4 regions of the Streptomyces sp. ITFR-16 genome follow, and region 3 is predicted to be linked to each of the others. Evidence: riboswitches for the same ligand, from Rfam matches in the RefSeq annotation. Region 3 holds a riboswitch; each other region holds the start of a gene.
The links. A riboswitch is a leader RNA that binds a small molecule or an ion and turns the genes downstream of it on or off. The one in region 3 is predicted to bind cobalamin.

Region 1 (4,843 bases), 6.5 Mb from region 3:
TCTGCGTCCGGTCGATCGGCAGGGTCGGGCGCCGGGTGTGCCAGGGGCCGATCTCGGTGTCCGCGTAGCCGAGGGAGGTGTCGACACCGGTGTGCACGATGTTGGCGCTCAGGAACCCGGCGAGCACCAGCAGCAGCGTGTAGTAGAAAGCGCTCAGCCCCAGACCGGTGTGTTCCCCGATCGGATGCCCCACCCGCGTGCTCACCGCCACCGGGTCGGTGAGGAGAAGACGCGTCGTGGCGTTCGCCCCGGCGGCCGTGGCCGACTTCGTCAGCTGCTTCCCGATCGACAGCGACGACTGCTGGGCGGCCTTCTGGGCGATCTGGGCCGCAAGGGAGGAACCGAGGCTGCCCGCGCCCGGGTTGGTCAGCACCGTCATCGTCGGCCGGACCGTCGCCCGGGCCGTCGTCAGCCGCCCCACCGACGCGGTGAAGTCGCCGGGGATCTCCAGCGCGCCGAACACCTTGCCCGCCGCCAGCTTCTGCTGCGCCTCCGCCCGGCTCACCCGGTGCCACCGCACCTGCTTGCCGGGGGTGGAGGCGACGACCGCCGCGCTGACCTGGGTGCCCAGGTTCTCCCGCTGGCCCGGCAGCGGAGCGCCGGTGTCCGCGTTCACCAGAGCGATCGGCAACTGGTCCAGGCTGCGGGCCGGCGTGAGGATGCCGCCCATGTAGAGCAGCGACAGCACCAGGGTGACCAGGATGCTGAGCAGGCCCGGAGCGAGCCAGATCTTCCACCGGCGCAGCACTCGGCCGGCGGAGGCCGGCGGGCCGGGGACGCGGGCGGGGATCTCGGTAGCCATACCACTCCACGGGCTCGTGACGGCGATGCGGTCGCTGAAGGGCCCACGGAAGCGGACGGTTCCCTCGTTCCCTGGGCTGCCGCAGGCACCGCCTGCGGACGCATCACGACCATAGAGCGAGCACGACGGAACGGAAGGTTACGACACTTTGACGGCAGGTCATGTCGTGGTGCGCACGCACCGCCCCGCGCGGCGGCCGGCCTCGCTGCGGGCCGGCCGCCGCACGGGAACGCCGAGGTCAGGCGCCCCAGCGCAGGGCGATCGTGTCGCCCGCGTTGATGACCTTGTTCCGGGCGGCGCCGGCGAAGGCCGAGCCGTCCACGCCGACCTTCCAGGTGTTCGACCCGCTGTTGGCCTTGCCGTTGAGGGCCGTGATCGTGCCGGTGCCCGAGGAGGGCGTCACCCCGCTGACACAGCCCGACGGGGTCGCCGCCGTCGTCGCCGCGTCGAGGACCGCGCCGAGCGTGGTCGTCGTCCCGGTCGGGGTGAAGGAGACGGAGCACACCTTCAGGCCGCCCGTGCCGTCGTCCACGGTGAGGGCCAGCTTGGTGGCGGTGCCGGGCGTGAACGCGGACTGCGCCACCCACTGCGGCGCGCCGCTGGTGGCGGGCGCCGGGGGAGTGGCGGTGAAGCCCCCTCCCGCGACCGCACGCAGCCCGTCGATGGAGGCGTAGGCGGACGGCGAGGTGTCGCTCGGCAGGTACTTGAATCCGCCGCCGGGGTTGAACTGCTGGGCGATCAGGAAGTCGACGGGGGTCTTGCCCGCCGAGGTCAGGAAGTCGCCCGTCTGCGGGTTGATGCCACAGGCGTTCAGGCCGGACACGGCCCAGCCGTTGGAGTCGGTGTTGACGCCGAACATGGCGTTGAACGCGCCGCTCGTGGGCACCAGTTTGCTCTTGAGGAACGCCTTGGCCTGCGTGATGTCGGTGTCCGTGTTCGGCACGCCGGAGACGCAGAGCGCCGCCATCGCGGCACCGGTCATGTCGATGTCGCTCGTGCTGCCGAGCTGGCCCGCGTCGCCCTCGGCCTTGCTGTAGTTCCAGCCGCCGTCGTTGTGCTGGTTGGCGCGGATGCGGGTGATCAGCGCGGAGCGCAGCGCCTGGGGTATGCGCTGCGCTCCGGCCTGGGTCTTCGCGCCGCCCAGGGCGAGCGCGGCGAAGACGGTGCCGTTGAAGTTGGCCGAAGGGCCGAAGTAGCCCGGCTCCGCCGTCTGCCAGTAGCCGTAGATGTCGCCGATCAGGTTGCGGGAGGCGGAGACCCGGGCCGGGTCGATGCCGGCCGCGTACGCGTTGAGGGTGGCGCGTTCGTAGTCGGTCACCACCGGTGTCGCCGAGGGCCAGCCCGCCGTGGCGAGCAGACCGCGGTAGACGGATCTCGCGTTCTTCGTGGCGTCGCCGCCCGGTGTGACGTCGACGGCCGCCGTACCGGCGGAGGCGAGCGCGCTGAACGCCCACTCGTTGGAGAGTCCCGCTCCGGCGTACGAACCGTCCGCCGCCTGAAGGGACTTGAGGTATGCGACACCGTTCGTCTTCGAGGTGGCGATCTGGGCCGGCGTGGCGGTCGCCGCGGCCGGCAGGACGCTCAGACAGAGCGCCCCGAGGGAGACGGTCGCCGTGAGGGCGAGACGGGTCGGGATGAGGGTACGGGGCATGGCCTGCTCCTGTGATGAGGGGCGCCGGCCGGGCCCCGCGTCCCGCCTCGAAGGCAGGGCAGCAGTGGCAGGGGCCGCCGCCCGAACGCGTGGACCGGCTTCCTGTGGTGCACCGCCGCCATGGGCATTCGGGCTCGGAGCGGTCCCCGCCGCTCCACACCGTTGCGCGTCAGCCCCGGCCTCTCACCGGGTTCCCCCATGTGGCAGCCCAGGACGCTACCCCAGGCCGTGCGGTCCTGCCAGCAGCCCCCGCGCCGCCCTCCGCGCGCTGCCACACGTCGTCTTGACGCCGTGTGCGGCACCGTGCTCCAATCCGCCTGATAAGCACGAGGTTCCAGGGGAAGCCGGTCGAAATCCGGCGCTGACCCGCAACCGTAGGCCCGGCATCCGCCGGGCGAGCCGGATTACCTGGGCCCTGATCTGCAGCGAGAAACGCCGTCGCGGACTACGGCGTGGTCGACAGCTCCACCCCGTGGTGACCTCTGGGGTGCGGGCGCCTCTGCCACGTTCCTGTCCTCGCGGCGCCAGGACGAGGGGGCCGCGGTGGGGACCGCAACGGCACAGCGAAGAGACCGACAGGCGGGGGCCCGTGCGTTCCTGGCCCTGATATCCGCGGCGTTCCTGCTGCTTGCCATGTGCGTGACACTCGTCACCGTCACCCCCGCCTCGGCCGACCCCCTCGGGGACTGCACGGCCAGCAGGGGCGCGATCGTCGCCGTCGACTTCGGTCCCTTCGGCGGCAAGGTCGAGCGCGGCTGCGACACGACACCGACGACCGGGTACGAACTCCTCCACGAGGCCGGGTTCACCACCGAGGGCACCCAGCACGACGGCCCCGCCTTCATCTGCCGTATCGGCCTCGGCTCCGGCACGCAGTACCCGACGACGGCCCAGGAATCCTGCGTCCTCACCCCGCCCGCCACCGCCTACTGGTCCTACTGGATCGCCTCGCCGGGCCAGAACAAGTGGACCTACAGCCAGTACGGGGCCATGGACCGCAAGCCCAAGGACGGCGATGTCGACGCCTGGGTGTTCGGCGGCACCGACATCGGCGGAACCACCGGCAAACCGGCCTTCACCCCGGACGAGGTGCGGGCCCAGGGCGGCACGGGGACCCCCGACCCCGGGAACACCCCCACCGTCGCGCCGGGGGCGATCGACCTCGCCGCCGCCTCGGCCTGGGTCGACAGCGCGCTCAAGGACGGCGAACGCGTTGTCGACGACGGCGCCGACACCCCCAACTACCTGCTGACCACCGAGGCGGCCTACGCACTCGCCGCCACCGGCGGCCACGGCGGTACCCTCGACAAGGTCACCGCCTTCCTCGCCGCCCACGCCGACGACTACGCCTACCCCTCGGGCGCGGGCCAGGCACCGGACGCGACCGCCGCCGCCCGCCTCGCCCTGGTGGCCGAGGCCACGGAGGGCGACCCGCGCCACTTCGGCGGCCACGACCTGATCGCCGGCCTCGTGGACAACGTCTGCACCACCGGCCCGACGACCTCCGGCTGCACCGCCCCGGGCGACTTCCGCAACGCCTCCTACGGCGACGGCCAGGCGCTCGCCGTCCTGGCCCTGCTCCGCGCCGACGCCGTCCCCCCGGCCGCGGCCGTCGAGCGGCTGACCCAGCTCCAGTGCGACGACGGCGGGGTCACCGGCATCCTGATCGGCCCCGACGAGTACTGCGACGGCGACCCCGCCACCACCGGTCTCGTGGCGCTCGCCCTGAAGGAGGCCGGCGGCCGGGACGCGGCCGTCGCCAAGGCCCGTACGTACCTGAAGAAGGCACAGAGCGAGAACGGTTCCTTCGCCGGCTACACCGGTTCCGCCACCGGCAGCGTCCACGCCACCGCGTACGCCGCCCAGGCGCTGCGCGCACTCGGCGACACCGCGCAGGCCGACGCGGCCGTCTCCTGGCTCTCGCGCGAGCAACTGGACGGCGGCGGCTTCGGCTTCGAGCAGGACGCCACCGACCCGGCGCTGTACGCGACCTCGCCCGCCGTCCTCGCCGGCGCCGGGACCGACCTCGTCCGCCTGACGGTGAAGGAGTCCGGGCCGACCGACCCGCCCACCACCGGGCCGCCCACGACGAAGCCGCCCACCACCGCCCCGACCCGCCCCGCCGGCGAAGGCCCCGACCTGAAGAAGGGCGTCGCCTACCTCACCAGCGCGGCCAACCTGAAGCAGGGGCAGTACTACGTCGCGGGGACCGGCTCGGGCCACGCGGACTTCGGCCTCACCATCGACGGTGCCTACGCGCTCGCGGCGACCGGCCTGAACAACGACAAGCTGCGCGGGATCGTCGACTTCCTCGACAAGGGCGGCAAGGACGGCGAAGGAAGAACCCTCCAGGACTGGACCGGGACCGGCACCGAGTACGCGCTCGGCGG
Region 2 (4,843 bases), 5.2 Mb from region 3:
AGACCGCGAGATGGAGCGGGAGTTCGCTGGTGGGGGCCAGCTCGCCGATGACCCGGTTGCCGTCCAGGTCGACGCCGACGGCGTCCTCGGGGCGGAGCCGGTCGTAGGGCACTCCGCTCGGGGTGACCAGCACCGTTTCGCCGACCCGGACCGAGACGTTGCCCGAGGTCCCGACGACGAGCCCCTCGGACGCCGTCCTGCGGGCCGTGGTGACGACCGCGTCCCAGGCCAGTTCGATCGAATCCCGCCATCCGTCGCTCATACGAAGATCCTTTCACCGGATGAGCGGCCCGTCACCGCCCCTCCCCCACGGGCCGCGCCGGCCCCGGATTCGGGGCCCACACTGCCCTGTGCCCTCCACCCGTGATCACACGGTGACGGAACAGGGCGGCGGCACTCCGGTTGGGGTCACCACAACGCCCTGCTCAGTTCATCTTCCGTTCACTCAGGTTGCCTACGGTCCACGTGCCACTGACGTCGAACGATTGCCTGGGTAAATGGAACACATCACGCTGCTGCTCGCGATTGTGATCGTGACAGCTCTAGTGTTCGATTTCACGAACGGTTTCCACGACACCGCCAACGCGATGGCCACCACCATCTCGACCGGCGCACTCAAACCCAAGACAGCGGTCGCCATGTCCGCCGTTCTCAACCTCGTCGGCGCGTTCCTGTCGGTGGAGGTCGCCAAGACGATCTCCGGCGGGATCATCAACGAGGACGGCCTCAGAACCGAGGTCATCTTCGCCGCGCTCGTCGGCGCGATCCTGTGGAACCTCCTGACCTGGCTGGTCGGCCTCCCGTCCAGTTCCTCCCACGCACTGTTCGGCGGCCTGATCGGCGCCGCGGTGATGTCCGCCGGCTGGTCGTCGGTCGACGGCGGCACCGTCGTCACCAAGGTGCTGCTCCCCGCCGTCGCCGCCCCGGTCGTCGCCGGTCTCGCCGCGCTGCTGGCCACCCGGCTCACGTACCGGATCGGCGGGAAAGTCACGGGCGGCGCCCAGGAGAAGGCGACCGCCAAGGGCTACCGTGCCGGGCAGATCGCCTCGGCCGGCCTGGTCTCCCTCGCCCACGGCACCAACGACGCGCAGAAGACCATGGGCATCATCACGCTCGCCCTGGTCACCGGCGGTGTCCTCGCCCCCGGCTCCAACCCGCCGGTCTGGGTCATCGTCTGCGCCGGCCTCGCCATCGCACTCGGCACCTACCTCGGCGGCTGGCGCATCATCCGCACCATGGGCAGCGGCCTGACCGAGCTGAAGCCGCCGCAGGGCTTCGCCGCCCAGACCAGCGCGGCGACCGTCATCCTGGCCTCCTCGCACCTCGGCTTCTCCCTCTCCACCACCCAGTCCTGCTCCGGCGCCGTGATGGGCGCGGGCCTCGGACGCAAGGGGGGCGTGGTCCGCTGGTCCACCGCCACCCGGATGTTCGTCGCCTGGGGCCTGACCCTGCCGGCCGCCGGACTGGTCGGCGCGGGAGCCGAGTTCCTCACCAAGCAGGGCACCTGGGGCGTCGTGGTCGTCGCGGCGCTGCTGATCGCGGGCTCCGGCGCGATCTGGGTGCTCTCCCGCCGCAAGCCGGTCGGCCACGGGGACGTCGCACCGGACGCGGAACCCGCGGGCGTCGTCACCACCGCCATCGCGGCCGTCAGCCCGCCGCCCACCGCGGCGGCCCAGGCGCAGGCCCACGACCTCACGGCCACCATCCCGGCCCCCGCCGCCCCTGTGACCGACCCGGCCCGACCGGCCACGGTGTAAGGACGAAGGACACATGCACATCGACTGGGCAGCCCTCGGCACCGTCTTCGGCGTCTCTCTCGTCGCCACCGTCGGCCTGGTGGGCCTCTTCACCCTCGGCATCGTCGGACTCTCCAAGCAGCCCGGACCCGCCACGGAGGGCGGACAGCCGGGCGGGTCGCTCCTGATGGCCCGCGCGGGCGCGTACGTCTGCTTCGGGCTGTGCGCCGCGGCGGTCGCGTACGGCATCTATCTGATCGTCGCCTGAGGCCCGCCGGCCTCTCCCCGCTCCTCCCCGTCGGGCCGGACACACCGCGTGTGTGTCCGGCCCGATGTGTGTCTACGCACACTGCGCCGTCGCAGGTCAACGGCAGGTTGACGGGTGTTCGCGGAGCGTGGTGGACTGCCGGAGCCATTACGGCGACAGCAGAGGAAGCCGGTGCGAATCCGGCGCGGTCCCGCCACTGTCACCGGGGAGCAGTCCCCCACCACCGGAAGTCACGGTTCGCGCGAGCGGACTGGAAGACCGGGGGAACTGCGGATCCGGAAGCCAGGAGACTCTCGTCGCCGGTCACGTCGAACCAGGGCGCGGACCCTGAGTGAGGACATATCGCCATGCCCGGCCGCCGTGCGTCCGTCCCTGTGCCCTTCCCGCCAGCAGTTGCCCGTACGAAGGTCCTCCGAGGCGCGACGGCCGGCTGAACCGTGCGTGCCGATCGCATTTTCGCGTACGGCGCCACGGCCGGTCTGATCGGCGATCTGCTGCTCGGTGACCCCCGCAGGGGGCACCCGGTCGCCGCCTTCGGGCGGGCCGCGGCGGGCGTCGAACGCCGGCTGTGGCGCGACCACCGCGGGTGGGGCGCGCTGCACACCCTGCTCTGCGCCGGAGGCGCCGCCGGGGGCGCCGCGCTGGCCGCCCGCGCCCTGCGGCGCCACCCCGCCGCCTCCGTCGCGCTGACCGCCGCCGCCACCTGGTCCGTCGTCGGCGGTACGTCCCTGGGGCGCGAGGCCCGCGCCATCGGCGGCGCGCTCGCCGCCGGGGACGTCGAACTCGCCCGGGAGCGGCTGCCGCACCTGTGCGGCCGCGACCCGCAGTCCCTGGACGGGCCACAGATCGCCCGCGCCGTCGTGGAGTCCGTCGCCGAGAACACCTCGGACGCCGTGGTCGGCGCCCTGGTCTGGGGCGCGCTCGGCGGCGTCCCCGGGCTCGTCGGCTTCCGCGCCGTCAACACGCTCGACGCGATGGTCGGCCACCGGTCGCCCCGCCATCTGCGCTACGGCTGGGCCTCGGCCCGCCTCGACGACCTCGCGGGCTGGCCGGGCGCCCGGCTGACGGCCCTGCTCGCCGTGGCCGCCGGGGGACGGCCACGGGAGGCGGTCCGGGCCTGGCGGGCCGACGCGGCCAAGCACCCCAGCCCCAACGCGGGCCCGGTGGAAGCCTCGTTCGCCGGCGCGCTCGGCGTACGCCTGGGCGGGACTCTCGCCTACGGCGGCCGGGTCGAGCACCGCCCCGTCCTCAACGGCGGGACGGGCCGGGCGGTGGAGACCGCCGACATCGAACGGGCCGTACGCCTCTCGCGCCGGGTCGGCGCGCTCGCCCTCGGCGTCAGCGTGGCGGCCCGCCTCGGTGCGGGACTCGCCGCCCGCCGCCTCACCCGTACCCCAGATGCACAGGTCCCAGGACGGAGAGCGGTATGAGCGGTGGGCTGCTGGTGGCCGGCACCACATCGGACGCGGGCAAGAGCGTCGTCACGGCGGGCATCTGCCGCTGGCTGGTGCGCCGGGGCGTGAAGGTCGCGCCCTTCAAGGCGCAGAACATGTCGCTGAACTCCTTCGTCACCCGCGAGGGCGCCGAGATCGGCCGCGCCCAGGCCATGCAGGCCCAGGCCGCCCGGGTGGAGCCGACCGCCCTGATGAACCCGGTGCTCCTCAAGCCCGGCGGCGACCGCTCCAGCCAGGTCGTCCTGATGGGGCGCGCGGTCGGCGAGATGAGCGCCCGCGGCTACCACGGCGGGCGGCAGGAACAGCTTCTTTCCACCGTCGTGGACTGCCTGGAGCAGCTTCGGGGCACGTATGACGCGGTGATCTGCGAGGGGGCGGGCAGTCCGGCCGAGATCAATCTCCGGCGCACGGACATCGTGAACATGGGCATCGCACGGGCGGCACGCTTCCCGGTGGTGGTCGTCGGCGACATCGACCGGGGCGGGGTCTTCGCCTCGTTCTTCGGCACGACGGCGCTGCTGTCGGCCGAGGACCAGTCGCTGGTGGCCGGCTATCTGGTCAACAAGTTCCGGGGCGACGTCTCGCTGCTGGAGCCCGGCCTCGACATGCTGCTCGGCCTCACCGGACGGCCGACGTACGGCGTACTGCCGTTCGCCCACGGCCTCGGGATCGACGAGGAGGACGGGCTGCGGGTCTCGCTGCGCGGCGCCGTACGGGAGTCGGTCGTCGCCCCGCCGCACGGCGAGGACGTCCTGCGCGTCGCCGTGTGCGCCGTGCCGCTGATGTCCAACTTCACCGACGTGGACGCGCTCGCCGCCGAACCCGGCGTCGTCGTGCGGTTCGTGGACCGCGCCGAGGAGCTGACCGACGCCGACCTCGTCGTCGTGCCCGGCACCCGGGGCACCGTGAAGGCGCTGGCCTGGCTGCGCGAGCGCGGACTCGCCGACGCCCTGCTGCGGCGCGCCGCCGAGGGCCGCCCGGTCCTCGGGATCTGCGGCGGCTACCAGATCCTCGGCGAACACATCGAGGACGAGGTGGAGTCGCGCGCCGGGCGGGTCGACGGGCTCGGACTGCTGCCCGTGCGCGTCCGGTTCGACCGCGAGAAGACCCTCGCCCGGCCGGTCGGCGAGGCGCTCGGCGCCCCGGTCGAGGGGTACGAGATCCACCACGGCGTCGCCGACGTGCGCGGCGGCGAACCCTTCCTCACCGACGGACAGGGCGGCCGCCTCGACGGCTGCCGGTCCGGTTCCGTGTGGGGCACCCACTGGCACGGCTCGCTGGAGAGCGACGCGTTCCGCCGCCGCTTCCTGGCCGAGATCGCGCGGGCCGCCGGCCGGCGCTTCGTCCCCGCCCCCGACACCTGCTTCGCCCAGCTGCGCGAGGAA
Region 3 (4,843 bases):
GGGCCGAAGATCTCCTCGCGGTAGATCCGCATCCGCGAGGTGACGCGGTCGAAGAGGGTCGCCCCGGCGAAGAAGCCGTCCTCGTGCCCAGGGAGGGTGAAGTCCCGCCCGTCCACGACGAGTTCGGCGCCCTCGGTGACGCCGATGTCCACATACCGCCGGACCCGCTCGACGGCGTCCCGGCTCACCAGGGGCCCGAAGTCGGCGTCCGGGTCGTCGGAGCGGCCGATCCGGAGGGTGGCGATGCGCTCCTTGAGCGCGGCGACGAGCCGGTCGGCGGTCTCCTCCCCGACGGGGACGGCGACGGAGATCGCCATGCAGCGCTCGCCGGCGGAGCCGTATCCGGCGCCGATCAGGGCGTCGGCGGCCTGGTCGAGGTCGGCGTCCGGCATCACGATCATGTGGTTCTTGGCGCCGCCGAAGCACTGGGCGCGCTTGCCGTGGGCGGCGGCGGTGGCATAGAGGTGCGCGGCGACGGGGGTGGAGCCGACGAAACCGAGCGCGCCCACCCTCGGGTCCTCCAGGAGTGTGTCGACCGCTTCCTTGCCGCCGTTGACGACGTTCAGCACGCCGGGCGGCAGACCGGCTTCCAGGAAGAGTTCGGCCAGCCGCAGCGGGACGGACGGGTCGCGCTCCGACGGCTTGAGGATGAAGGCGTTTCCGCAGGCGAGAGCGGGTGCCGCCTTCCAGAGCGGGATCATCGCGGGGAAGTTGAAGGGGGTGATCCCGGCGACCACACCGATCGGGGAGCGCAGCGAGTGCACGTCGATGCCGGTGCCGGCGTTGTCCGTGAACTCCCCCTTGAGCAGATGGGGAATCCCGGCGGCGAACTCGACGACTTCCAGGCCGCGTTGGATGTCCCCGTGCGCGTCGGCGACGGTCTTGCCGTGCTCCGACGACAGCAGGCGCGCCAGGGATTCGCGTTCCGCGTCGACGAGTTGGAGGAAGCGCAGCAGGACGCGGGCGCGCCGCTGGGGGTTCCACTGCCCCCACTCCCGCTGGGCGGTGACGGCGTCGGCGACGGCCGTCCCGGCGTCGGCGCGGCCCGCGAGCGGCACACGCGCCTGTACGGAACCGGTGTTGGGGTCGTGGATGTCGCCGAAGAGACCGGACGTACCGGCGGTGTGCTTCCCGCCGATGAAATGGGTGAGTTCACGGACCATGGGTGCCTGCTCTCGTCAGGTGGGATCCGGGGACGGCACGGCGAGCCGCCGGCCCGCGCGCAGAGAGGCGGGCGCGGTGCCGGGGAATGCCGTGGGACAGCGGACAGTGGGGCCGGAGGGCCTCGGAGGTCTACGGGCGCGCAGGGATGTGCGCGCGCCCCGCCGGATCACCAGGGTCGTGTGTGTGCGTACGGACCGGTGCCATGCGTGTCGTCTCCATCCTCGTGGAAAACACGGAACCGTCCGCGGCCGGTATCCTGACTCCCGGATCTCCGCGCGCCGCCCGCCTTCCCGGCAGTACCTCGCCAGTGGCGTGTGGATGGCAGCACACTCCCCGGTCACAGTGGCGGGACCGTGCCGGATTCACACCGGCTTCCCTGCACCGCGGACCTTGTCCCCCGAAGATATAGTTGGACGTCCTACTAAGTCCACCCCGCCACTCGCGACGCGTGGCAGCCGGGGCCCCGCCCCGCGCGGCCCACCCGGCGCCGGACCGGAAAGGCCGTGTACGCATGCGCATCCGCCCCGAAGCGGACCCGCTCGCCCCGGATCCGCACCGCGCCCTGCGGACGGCCACCGGGAGCAGCGCATGAGTACCGCCGCCCGGCATCTCCTCGTCATCGGGATCGGCGCCGGCGACCCCGACCACCTCACGCTCGGCGCCGTGCGCGCCATGCGCAGGGCCGATGTCTTCTTCGTACTCGGCAAGGGCCGGGAGAAATCCGCCCTCACCCGGTTGCGGCGGGACGTGCTCGATGAGCATCTCCCGGGGCCGTACCGCGTCGTCGAGGCCGAGGACCCCTGGCGCGACCGCCGCCAGGCATCGGACGCGGGATACACCGACGCCGTGCGCGACTGGCGCCGGCGCCGCGCCGACCTCTGCGCCCGGCTGATCCGCGAGGAGTTGGCGCCCGGACAGTGCGGGGCGTTCCTGGTGTGGGGCGACCCGTCGCTGTACGACAGTACGCTCGGCATCCTGGAGGACATCGGGGCCCGCGGGGAGGTGGACTTCACCTGCGAGGTGGTCCCCGGCATCAGCAGCGTCTCCGCCCTCGCCGCCCGCCACCGCATCACCCTCAACCGGGTCGGCCGCCCCGTCCACATCACCCCGGGGCGACGCCTCGCCGAGGGCCTTCCGCCCGACGACTCCGACATCGTCGTCATGCTCGACGCCCACGAGTCCTTCGGGCAGTTGGCGGGCAGCGGCGTCTGGATCCACTGGGGCGCCTACCTCGGCACGCCGGACGAAATCCTGATCGCCGGCCCCCTCGACGAGGTCGCCGACCGCATCCGGCACACACGCGCCGAGGCCCGCGCCGAACACGGCTGGATCATGGACACCTACCTGCTGCGGCGGCGCCCCGAAGGCCCGGACGCCTGACAGGCCCCACGCCCTTCTCCCCGTCCCGGTGGACACGCGGGCGGCCGGTGCCCGCTCGGGGCACCGGCCGCTCCATACCGTTGACGGCTCAGACCGTCTGCTTCTTCAGGGACGTCAGATGGGCGAAGACGACGACATTGGCCGAGTAGCCGTTCTTCTTGTTGAAGCGCCCGCCGCACGTCATGAGCCTGAGTTCCGGACGGCGGGTGGTCCCGTACACCTTGTCGTCCGGGAACTTGTCCTTCGTGTAGGTCTTGACCTCGTCGACGACGAAGACGGCGGTGACCCGGTCGGCCCGGGCGACCTTCACCGTGTCACCTCGGTGCAGCGCGTTGAGGTTGAGGAAGATCGCCGGTCCCGTCTCGGTGTCGCGGTGGCCGACGATGAGGGAGGTCCCCGCCTCACCGGGCGAGGGGCCGTCCTGGTACCAGCCCACCAGCTTCGGCCTGCTCAGCGGTGGGGCGCCGAGATGGCCCTTCTTGTCGAGCCCCAGACCGGTGACCGGGGCCTCGATGAAGATGGCGGGCACGGTGATCTTCACCGGGCGGGAGCGGGACAGGGGTGCGTGCGGAGCCACCTGCCGGGCCGGCTGGTCGCCGCCGCCCGCGGCGTCACCGCCGCGGGCGGCGGGCGAGTCCGAGCTCGCCCACACGATGCCGCTCACCAGCGCGGAGAGCACGCCCAGCGTCATCGTGAGGCGACATGCGCGGCTCGGCCCCCGCCGCCGCCGTCTGCTGCGGCCGTTATGCCTCGTTGCGGGCACGGCGGCGTGCGGCTCGGCGAACCATGATCAGCCCTGCGGCCCCGGCCGCTCCGGCGGCCAGCGCGGCGGTGGCGCCGACGTTCGAGTCGTTCTCGGAGCTGACGCTGTCCAGGTCCGGCACACCGCCGCCGCCGGCGGGCACCGCACCCGACGGACGGCTGTAACCGGACTCGGCACCCGAAGCGGACGAGTCACGGCCGCCGTTCTGCGAGCCGCCCGCACCGTTGGCGGGCTTCGAGCAGTCGACGCGGAAGCTCTTCTGCTTCGGGCCCGCCGGGACGATCCACACCAGCTGGTACGTGCCCTCGGGGAGCAGGTACTCCTGGCTGCGCGCCGAGCCGTTCACGAGCGGCAGCGTGCTCTGGAGGGTGTCGCCCGGGGGGACGGTCGGAGGCTGCGCGGTGATCGTCCAGGGCACGGCCGGGAACGACTCGAAGTTGCTGGCGGAGAGGACGAACTTGCAGACCTCGACGCCGTCACCACCGCGAGAGTTCCAGCCGACCGAGCGGATGTCGATGTCGCCGCTGTCGCCGGGGGCGGCGTAGGCGGTGGACGCGCCGGCCAGGGTGGCTCCGGCGACGGCTACCGCGGCGGCCACGGCGGCACCTGCGCGGACACTGCGGGAACGGACGGTAGCGGAAATGCGCATGACGAACTCCTTCAAGCCGGGATGATTGTCGTACGAATCAGGCGAACGCCTAAGAGATGCCATGAATCGGCAAATAAAGATCGCGTAACACTCTGAAAACGTCGCGCAAGTACCCTGAGTAGCCGATAGCACCCCGTAAAGGGGCACTCCAACAGAGGTAGGACAGGACAGGGCAGGACAGGACAGGGCGCGGAGCCTTGAGCGGGCGTCAGCTCAGGGCGCGGGGGCGGGTGCCCGGGACGCCTGGGTGCCTGGGGCGCCTGGGGCGCCGCCCCGAAGGCGCCGCGTCCGCTTCGGTTCGCCGGCGGCGGAACACCGGCCGGACCGGGCCCGACGCTCACTACAGTCCGGACTCATGACGACGATCACGACACGCACGGTCGAGTACCCGGCCGACGGTTTGACGATGGTCGGGCACCTCGCGCTCCCTGCCGGTGCCGACCGCCGGGCCGCGGTGCTGCTCGGACCCGAGGGCATGGGACTCGGCGATGTCGAGCGCCGCCGGGCCGACGCTCTCGCCGAACTGGGATATGTGGCGCTGGCCTTCGACCTTCACGGCGGGCGCTATGTGGGCAACCCCGAAGAAATGCTGGCCCGTTGCCTGCCGCTGCTCGCCGACCCCGACCGGATGCGGGGCATCGGCCACGCGGCACTCGACGTGCTGCGCACCGAACCGCGCACCGACCCCGACCGGATCGCCGCCGTCGGCTACGGCACCGGGGGCGCCATCGCACTGGAACTCGGGCGCGACGGCGTCGACTTGCGCGCGATCGGCACCGTCAACGCCACCACCACGGGCCGACCGGGCGAGTCGGCGCGCATCCGCTGCCCGGTGTGGGCCGGGGTCGGGTCGGAAGACCCGATCATGCCGCCCGCGCAACGGAGCG
Region 4 (4,843 bases), 6.5 Mb from region 3:
CCTGCTCGTCCTCGTCCTGTGCGTGGTGCTCTCCGAGATCGCCGAGGGCGGCATCAGCTCCAAGGCCCTCGCCATGCTCGGCGTCCTGTCCGCCGTCAACGCGGCACTGCGGCCCCTGGGCGCGGGAACGGCCGGCATCGAGACGGTCTTCTTCGTCCTGGTACTGGCGGGGCGCGTCTACGGCCCCGGCTTCGGCTTCACCCTCGGCTGCACCTCGCTCTTCACCTCCGCGCTGATCACGGGCGGGGTCGGGCCGTGGATGCCGTACCAGATGTTCGGCTGTGCCTTCGTGGGCATGCTCGCCGGGTTCCTGCCCCGGGCCACCGGCCGCCGCGAGGTCCTGATGCTCGCCGCGTACGGATCGGTCTCCGGCTACCTCTTCGGCTTCCTGCTCAATCTGTCCTTCTGGCCCTTCTCCCTCGACCCGAACAGCTCCATCGCCTATCTGCCCGGACTGCCGTTCACCGAGCAGTGGCACCGCTATCTCGCCTTCGACCTCGCCACCTCGCTCGGCTGGGACACCGGGCGGGCCGTCACCAACTTCGTCTGCATCGTGCTGGCGGGCCCCGCCGTGCTCACCACCTTCCGCCGCGCCGCCCGCCGCGCCCGCTTCCGGGCCCCGGTGCGCTTCACTCCTTCGGGACCCGCGGACGCCGACGGCCGGGACGCCTGAGCGCCGCTCAGGCACAGGCGCCCCGGCCGGCCGGTCACTGCCCGGTCACCTCCCGGTCAGGAGGACGGGAGTTCGGCGCGCACGGTACGGGCCGCGGTGACCAGGTTCTCCAGCGACGCCCTGGTCTCGGGCCAGCCGCGGGTCTTCAGGCCGCAGTCGGGGTTGACCCACAGGCGCTCGGCGGGGATGGCCTTCAGCCCCTTGCGGAGCAGGGCAGCGGCCTCGTCCGCGCCGGGCACGCGCGGCGAGTGGATGTCGTACACGCCGGGACCGGCCTCGCGCGGGTAGCCGTGGGCGGCGAGCTCGCGGGCGACCTGCATGTGGGAGCGGGCGGCCTCCAGGCTGATGACATCGGCGTCGAGGTCGTCGATGGCCTGGACGATGTCGCCGAACTCCGCGTAGCACATGTGGGTGTGGATCTGGGTGTCCGGCCGCACCCCGCTGGTGGTGAGGCGGAAGGACTCGGTGGCCCAGTCCAGGTAGGCCGCGTGGTCGGCGGCGCGCAGCGGCAGGGTCTCGCGCAGCGCCGGCTCGTCGACCTGGATCACCGAGGTGCCGTTCGCCTCCAGGTCGTCGACCTCGTCCCGCAGGGCGAGCGCGACCTGCCGGGCGGTGTCGCCGAGCGGCTGGTCGTCGCGGACGAAGGACCAGGCGAGCATGGTGACGGGCCCGGTGAGCATGCCCTTGACCGGACGGTCGGTCAGCGACTGCGCGTACGAGGTCCAGCGCACCGTCATCGGCTCGGGGCGGGAGATGTCGCCCGCCAGCACCGGCGGGCGGACGTAGCGGGTGCCGTACGACTGGACCCAGCCGTGCTGGGTGGCGAGGTAGCCGGTGAGCTGCTCGGCGAAGTACTGCACCATGTCGTTGCGCTCGGGCTCGCCGTGCACCAGGACGTCGATGCCGGTCTTCTCCTGGAACGAGATGACCTCGCCGATCTCGGCCTTGATCCGCTCCTCGTAACCGGCTGTGCCGATCCGGCCGGCCCGCAGGTCGGCGCGGGCGGTGCGCAGTTCACCGGTCTGCGGGAAGGAGCCGATGGTGGTCGTCGGCAGCACCGGCAGCCGCAGGTGCGCCCGCTGGGCGGCGGCGCGCTCGCTGTACGGCTGGGAACGCCGGCCGTCCGCGTCGGTGATCGCGGCGGCACGGGCGCGCACGGCAGGGTCGCGGGTGATCGGGGAGTGGGCGCGGGAGGCGAGGTCGGCGCGGTTGGCGGCGATCTCGGCGGTCACCGCGCCGGTGCCCTGGGCCAGCCCCCTGGCCAGCGTGACGACCTCGGCGGTCTTCTGCCTGGCGAAGGCCAGCCAGCGAAGGATCTGCGGGTCGATGTCCTTCTCGGGCGCGGTGTCCAGCGGGACGTGCAGCAGGGAGCAGGAGGCGGCCACATCGACCCGGTCGGCGAGGCCGAGGAGTGTCGCGAGCGTCGCCAGGGACTTCTCGTAGTCGTTGATCCAGATGTTGCGGCCGTTGACCACACCGGCGACGAGCCGCTTGCCGGGCAGTCCGCCGACGGCGGCGAGGTCGTCCAGGTTGGCGGCCGCCTCGTCGGTGAAGTCCAGCGCCAGGCCCTCGACCGGGGCCTTCGCCAGGACGGGCAGCGCCTCCCCGAGCCGGTCGAAGTAGGAGGCGACGAGCAGCTTGGGACGGTCGGTCAGCGCGCCGAGGTCACGGTAGGTGCGGGCGGCGGCGTTCAGCTCGGCCGGCGTCCGGTCCTGGACCAGGGCGGGCTCGTCGAGCTGTACCCACTCCGCGCCGGCGGCCCGCAGATCGGCGAGCACCTCCGCGTAGACCGGCAGCAGCCGGTCGAGCAGGGTGAGCGGTTCGAAGTCGGCGGCCACCCCGGGGGCGGGCTTGGCCAGCAGCAGATACGTGACAGGGCCGACGAGCACCGGGCGGGCGGTGTGGCCGAGCGCGAGGGCTTCCCTCAGCTCGGTGACCTGCCTGGCGGAGTCGGCGGTGAAGACGGTGTCCGGGCCGAGTTCGGGGACGAGGTAGTGGTAGTTGGTGTCGAACCACTTGGTCATCTCCAGCGGAGCCACGTCCTGGGTCCCGCGGGCCATCGCGAAGTACCCGTCGAGCGCGTCGGAGGCGACGGCCTCGCGGTGCCGGGGCGGGATCGCACCGACCATGACGCTGGTGTCCAGGACGTGGTCGTAGTACGAGAAGTCACCGGTGGGCACCTCGTGGACACCGGCGTCGGCCAGCTGCCGCCAGTGGGAGCGGCGCAGACCGGCCGCCGTCTCCCGGAGGGCGTCGGCGGTGACCCGGCCCTTCCAGTAGCCCTCGATGGCCTTCTTCAGTTCCCGGTTCGGACCCTGGCGGGGGTAGCCGTACACGGTGGCTCGTGCTGCCGCGGCTGCGGGCTTCGCTGTCACGGAAATCTCCTTCGCGAGATGACTCCTGAACATCCCGGGACGGGACGCGGACGCGAAGGGATGACGAACCGGACGGATTCCGGCACCCGTACGGTGCGGTCTCTCCGTCTGATGTGTACGCCGACCCGCCCACGAGGTCACCGGGATATCCGCACACGAATGGTCGTGTGCGGGCAACGGGCAGGTCTTCGGACTCGCGGGCACGTCTGCCGGGGCAGACTCCTACTGGCCGTCGCTTCCCGGATCCGGGCGGATCCAGTGCTGATGACGGCGGTCGTTCCCACTCACCGCTGCGGGGCAGTCCCGGATTCCCACCGGGTTCCCTCTTACGACGCTCCTGCCTGGCGGACAGGGCGAACCAGCTGCACGGACCACCCTAGAGGGTGTGCCACCCCCGCCACGCCACTGTTCACATTCCGGAACATGGAATGAGACGCCGGGGGCCGGGCACGCCGAGGGGGCGTACGACGGATCCCTTGCCGCCGTACGCCCCTCTCCACAGCACCGCGGGCCCCTCGGCCCGGCGGTGGACCCGGGCCCCTCAGCCCCGGTCGTACAGGTGGAACCCCCGGCCGCTCTTGCGGCCCAGCAGCCCCGCCTCCACCATGCGCTGGAGCAGCGGCGGCGGGGCGTACAGGGGTTCCTTGAATTCGTCGTAGAGGGATGCGGCGATGGAGGCGACCGTGTCCAGGCCGATCAGATCGGCGAGCTTCAGCGGTCCCATCGGGTGCGCGCAGCCCAGCTCCATGCCCGCGTCCACATCGGCGGCCGTGGCGAACCCCGACTCCGCCATCCGGATCGCGGCGAGGAGGTAGGGGATGAGCAGGGCGTTGACGACGAACCCCGCCCGGTCCTGAGACCGGACGACCGTCTTGCCGAGGGTGTGCTCGGCGAAGTGCCGTACGGAGGCGATGACCTCCCCGGAGGTGTGCAGCGAGGAGACCACCTCCACCAGGGGCAGGACGGGGGCCGGGTTGAAGAAGTGCAGTCCCAGCACGCGGTCGGCGCGCCCGGTGGCCATGCCCAGCCGCATCACGGGGATGGAGGAGGTGTTGGTGGCGAGCACGGCCCCGGGGTCCTCGACGATCTTGTCGAGGGCCGCGAAGATCTCCGTCTTCACCTCGGTGTTCTCCACGACGGCCTCGACGACGAGCTGACGGTCGGCCAGGTCGTCCAGGCTGCCGGTGAAGATCATCCGGGCGAGGGCGTCCTCGGCGCTCACCCGGTCCAGCTTGCCCCGCCGCACCGCGCGTCCGAGGGAGACGGCCACACGTTCGCGGGCGGCCCGGGCGGCGGTGGCATCCGCCTCGCACACGACGGTGTCCAGGCCGGCGCGGGCACACACCTCGGCGATCCCGGCACCCATCTGCCCGCCGCCCACCACTCCGATGCGTCGGATGTCGCCGTTCATGACTGTCCTTCCGGGCGGTGCACGAGATGACGGGTGTAGGCGTCCGCAGTGAAGAAGTCCGGCAGTTCCCGGGCCAGGGCGGTCCGTTCGAAGAGCGCGCGGATCTCGTCGAGAGGAGCCCACGGGTACTCCGCGCCCAGGGCGGCGAGCTCGTCCTCCAGCAGCTCCGTCACCGTCCCTCGCTCGATGACCCGGTGGCGCAGCCACTGCCAGATCTGGACGCGGGCAATCTCGGCCGTGGCGGCGTCCTCCATCACCCCGTACAGCGCGACCGCACCCTGACCGCGCAGCCAGGCGGCGAAGTAGCGCACGGCCACCGCGACATTGGTCCGCACCCCTTCCGGCGTGGGCGGCGCGCTGACGCGCCGGACCGAGATGAGCTGA

Region 1: it holds a riboswitch for cobalamin, as region 3 does, so the genes downstream of both, RLT58_RS34045 (prenyltransferase/squalene oxidase repeat-containing protein) here and RLT58_RS05260 (CoA-acylating methylmalonate-semialdehyde dehydrogenase) in region 3, are expected to answer to the same signal.
Region 2: it holds a riboswitch for cobalamin, as region 3 does, so the genes downstream of both, RLT58_RS28040 (cobalamin biosynthesis protein) here and RLT58_RS05260 (CoA-acylating methylmalonate-semialdehyde dehydrogenase) in region 3, are expected to answer to the same signal.
Region 4: it holds a riboswitch for cobalamin, as region 3 does, so the genes downstream of both, metE (5-methyltetrahydropteroyltriglutamate--homocysteine S-methyltransferase) here and RLT58_RS05260 (CoA-acylating methylmalonate-semialdehyde dehydrogenase) in region 3, are expected to answer to the same signal.

Annotation. Positions count from the first base shown of each region.
Region 1 covers NZ_CP134609.1:7,690,669-7,695,511, forward strand. Annotated here, with positions in the region: gene RLT58_RS34035 (YhgE/Pip domain-containing protein) at 1-802, opposite strand, end outside; gene RLT58_RS34040 (prenyltransferase/squalene oxidase repeat-containing protein) at 1,041-2,453, opposite strand; cobalamin riboswitch at 2,576-2,653, opposite strand; cobalamin riboswitch at 2,752-2,880, shown strand; gene RLT58_RS34045 (prenyltransferase/squalene oxidase repeat-containing protein) at 3,087-4,843, shown strand, end outside.
Region 2 covers NZ_CP134609.1:6,328,904-6,333,746, reverse strand. Annotated here, with positions in the region: gene RLT58_RS28055 (class II aldolase/adducin family protein) at 1-262, opposite strand, end outside; gene RLT58_RS28050 (inorganic phosphate transporter) at 498-1,757, shown strand; gene RLT58_RS28045 (hypothetical protein) at 1,771-2,004, shown strand; cobalamin riboswitch at 2,165-2,297, shown strand; gene RLT58_RS28040 (cobalamin biosynthesis protein) at 2,442-3,434, shown strand; gene RLT58_RS28035 (cobyric acid synthase) at 3,431-4,843, shown strand, end outside.
Region 3 covers NZ_CP134609.1:1,153,761-1,158,603, forward strand. Annotated here, with positions in the region: gene RLT58_RS05260 (CoA-acylating methylmalonate-semialdehyde dehydrogenase) at 1-1,163, opposite strand, end outside; cobalamin riboswitch at 1,393-1,572, opposite strand; gene cobF (precorrin-6A synthase (deacetylating)) at 1,753-2,544, shown strand; gene RLT58_RS05270 (class F sortase) at 2,633-3,235, opposite strand; gene RLT58_RS05275 (hypothetical protein) at 3,288-3,956, opposite strand; gene RLT58_RS05280 (dienelactone hydrolase family protein) at 4,312-4,843, shown strand, end outside.
Region 4 covers NZ_CP134609.1:7,700,353-7,705,195, forward strand. Annotated here, with positions in the region: gene RLT58_RS34065 (ECF transporter S component family protein) at 1-673, shown strand, start outside; gene metE (5-methyltetrahydropteroyltriglutamate--homocysteine S-methyltransferase) at 730-3,048, opposite strand; cobalamin riboswitch at 3,210-3,426, opposite strand; gene RLT58_RS34075 (3-hydroxybutyryl-CoA dehydrogenase) at 3,590-4,459, opposite strand; gene aceB (malate synthase A) at 4,456-4,843, opposite strand, start outside.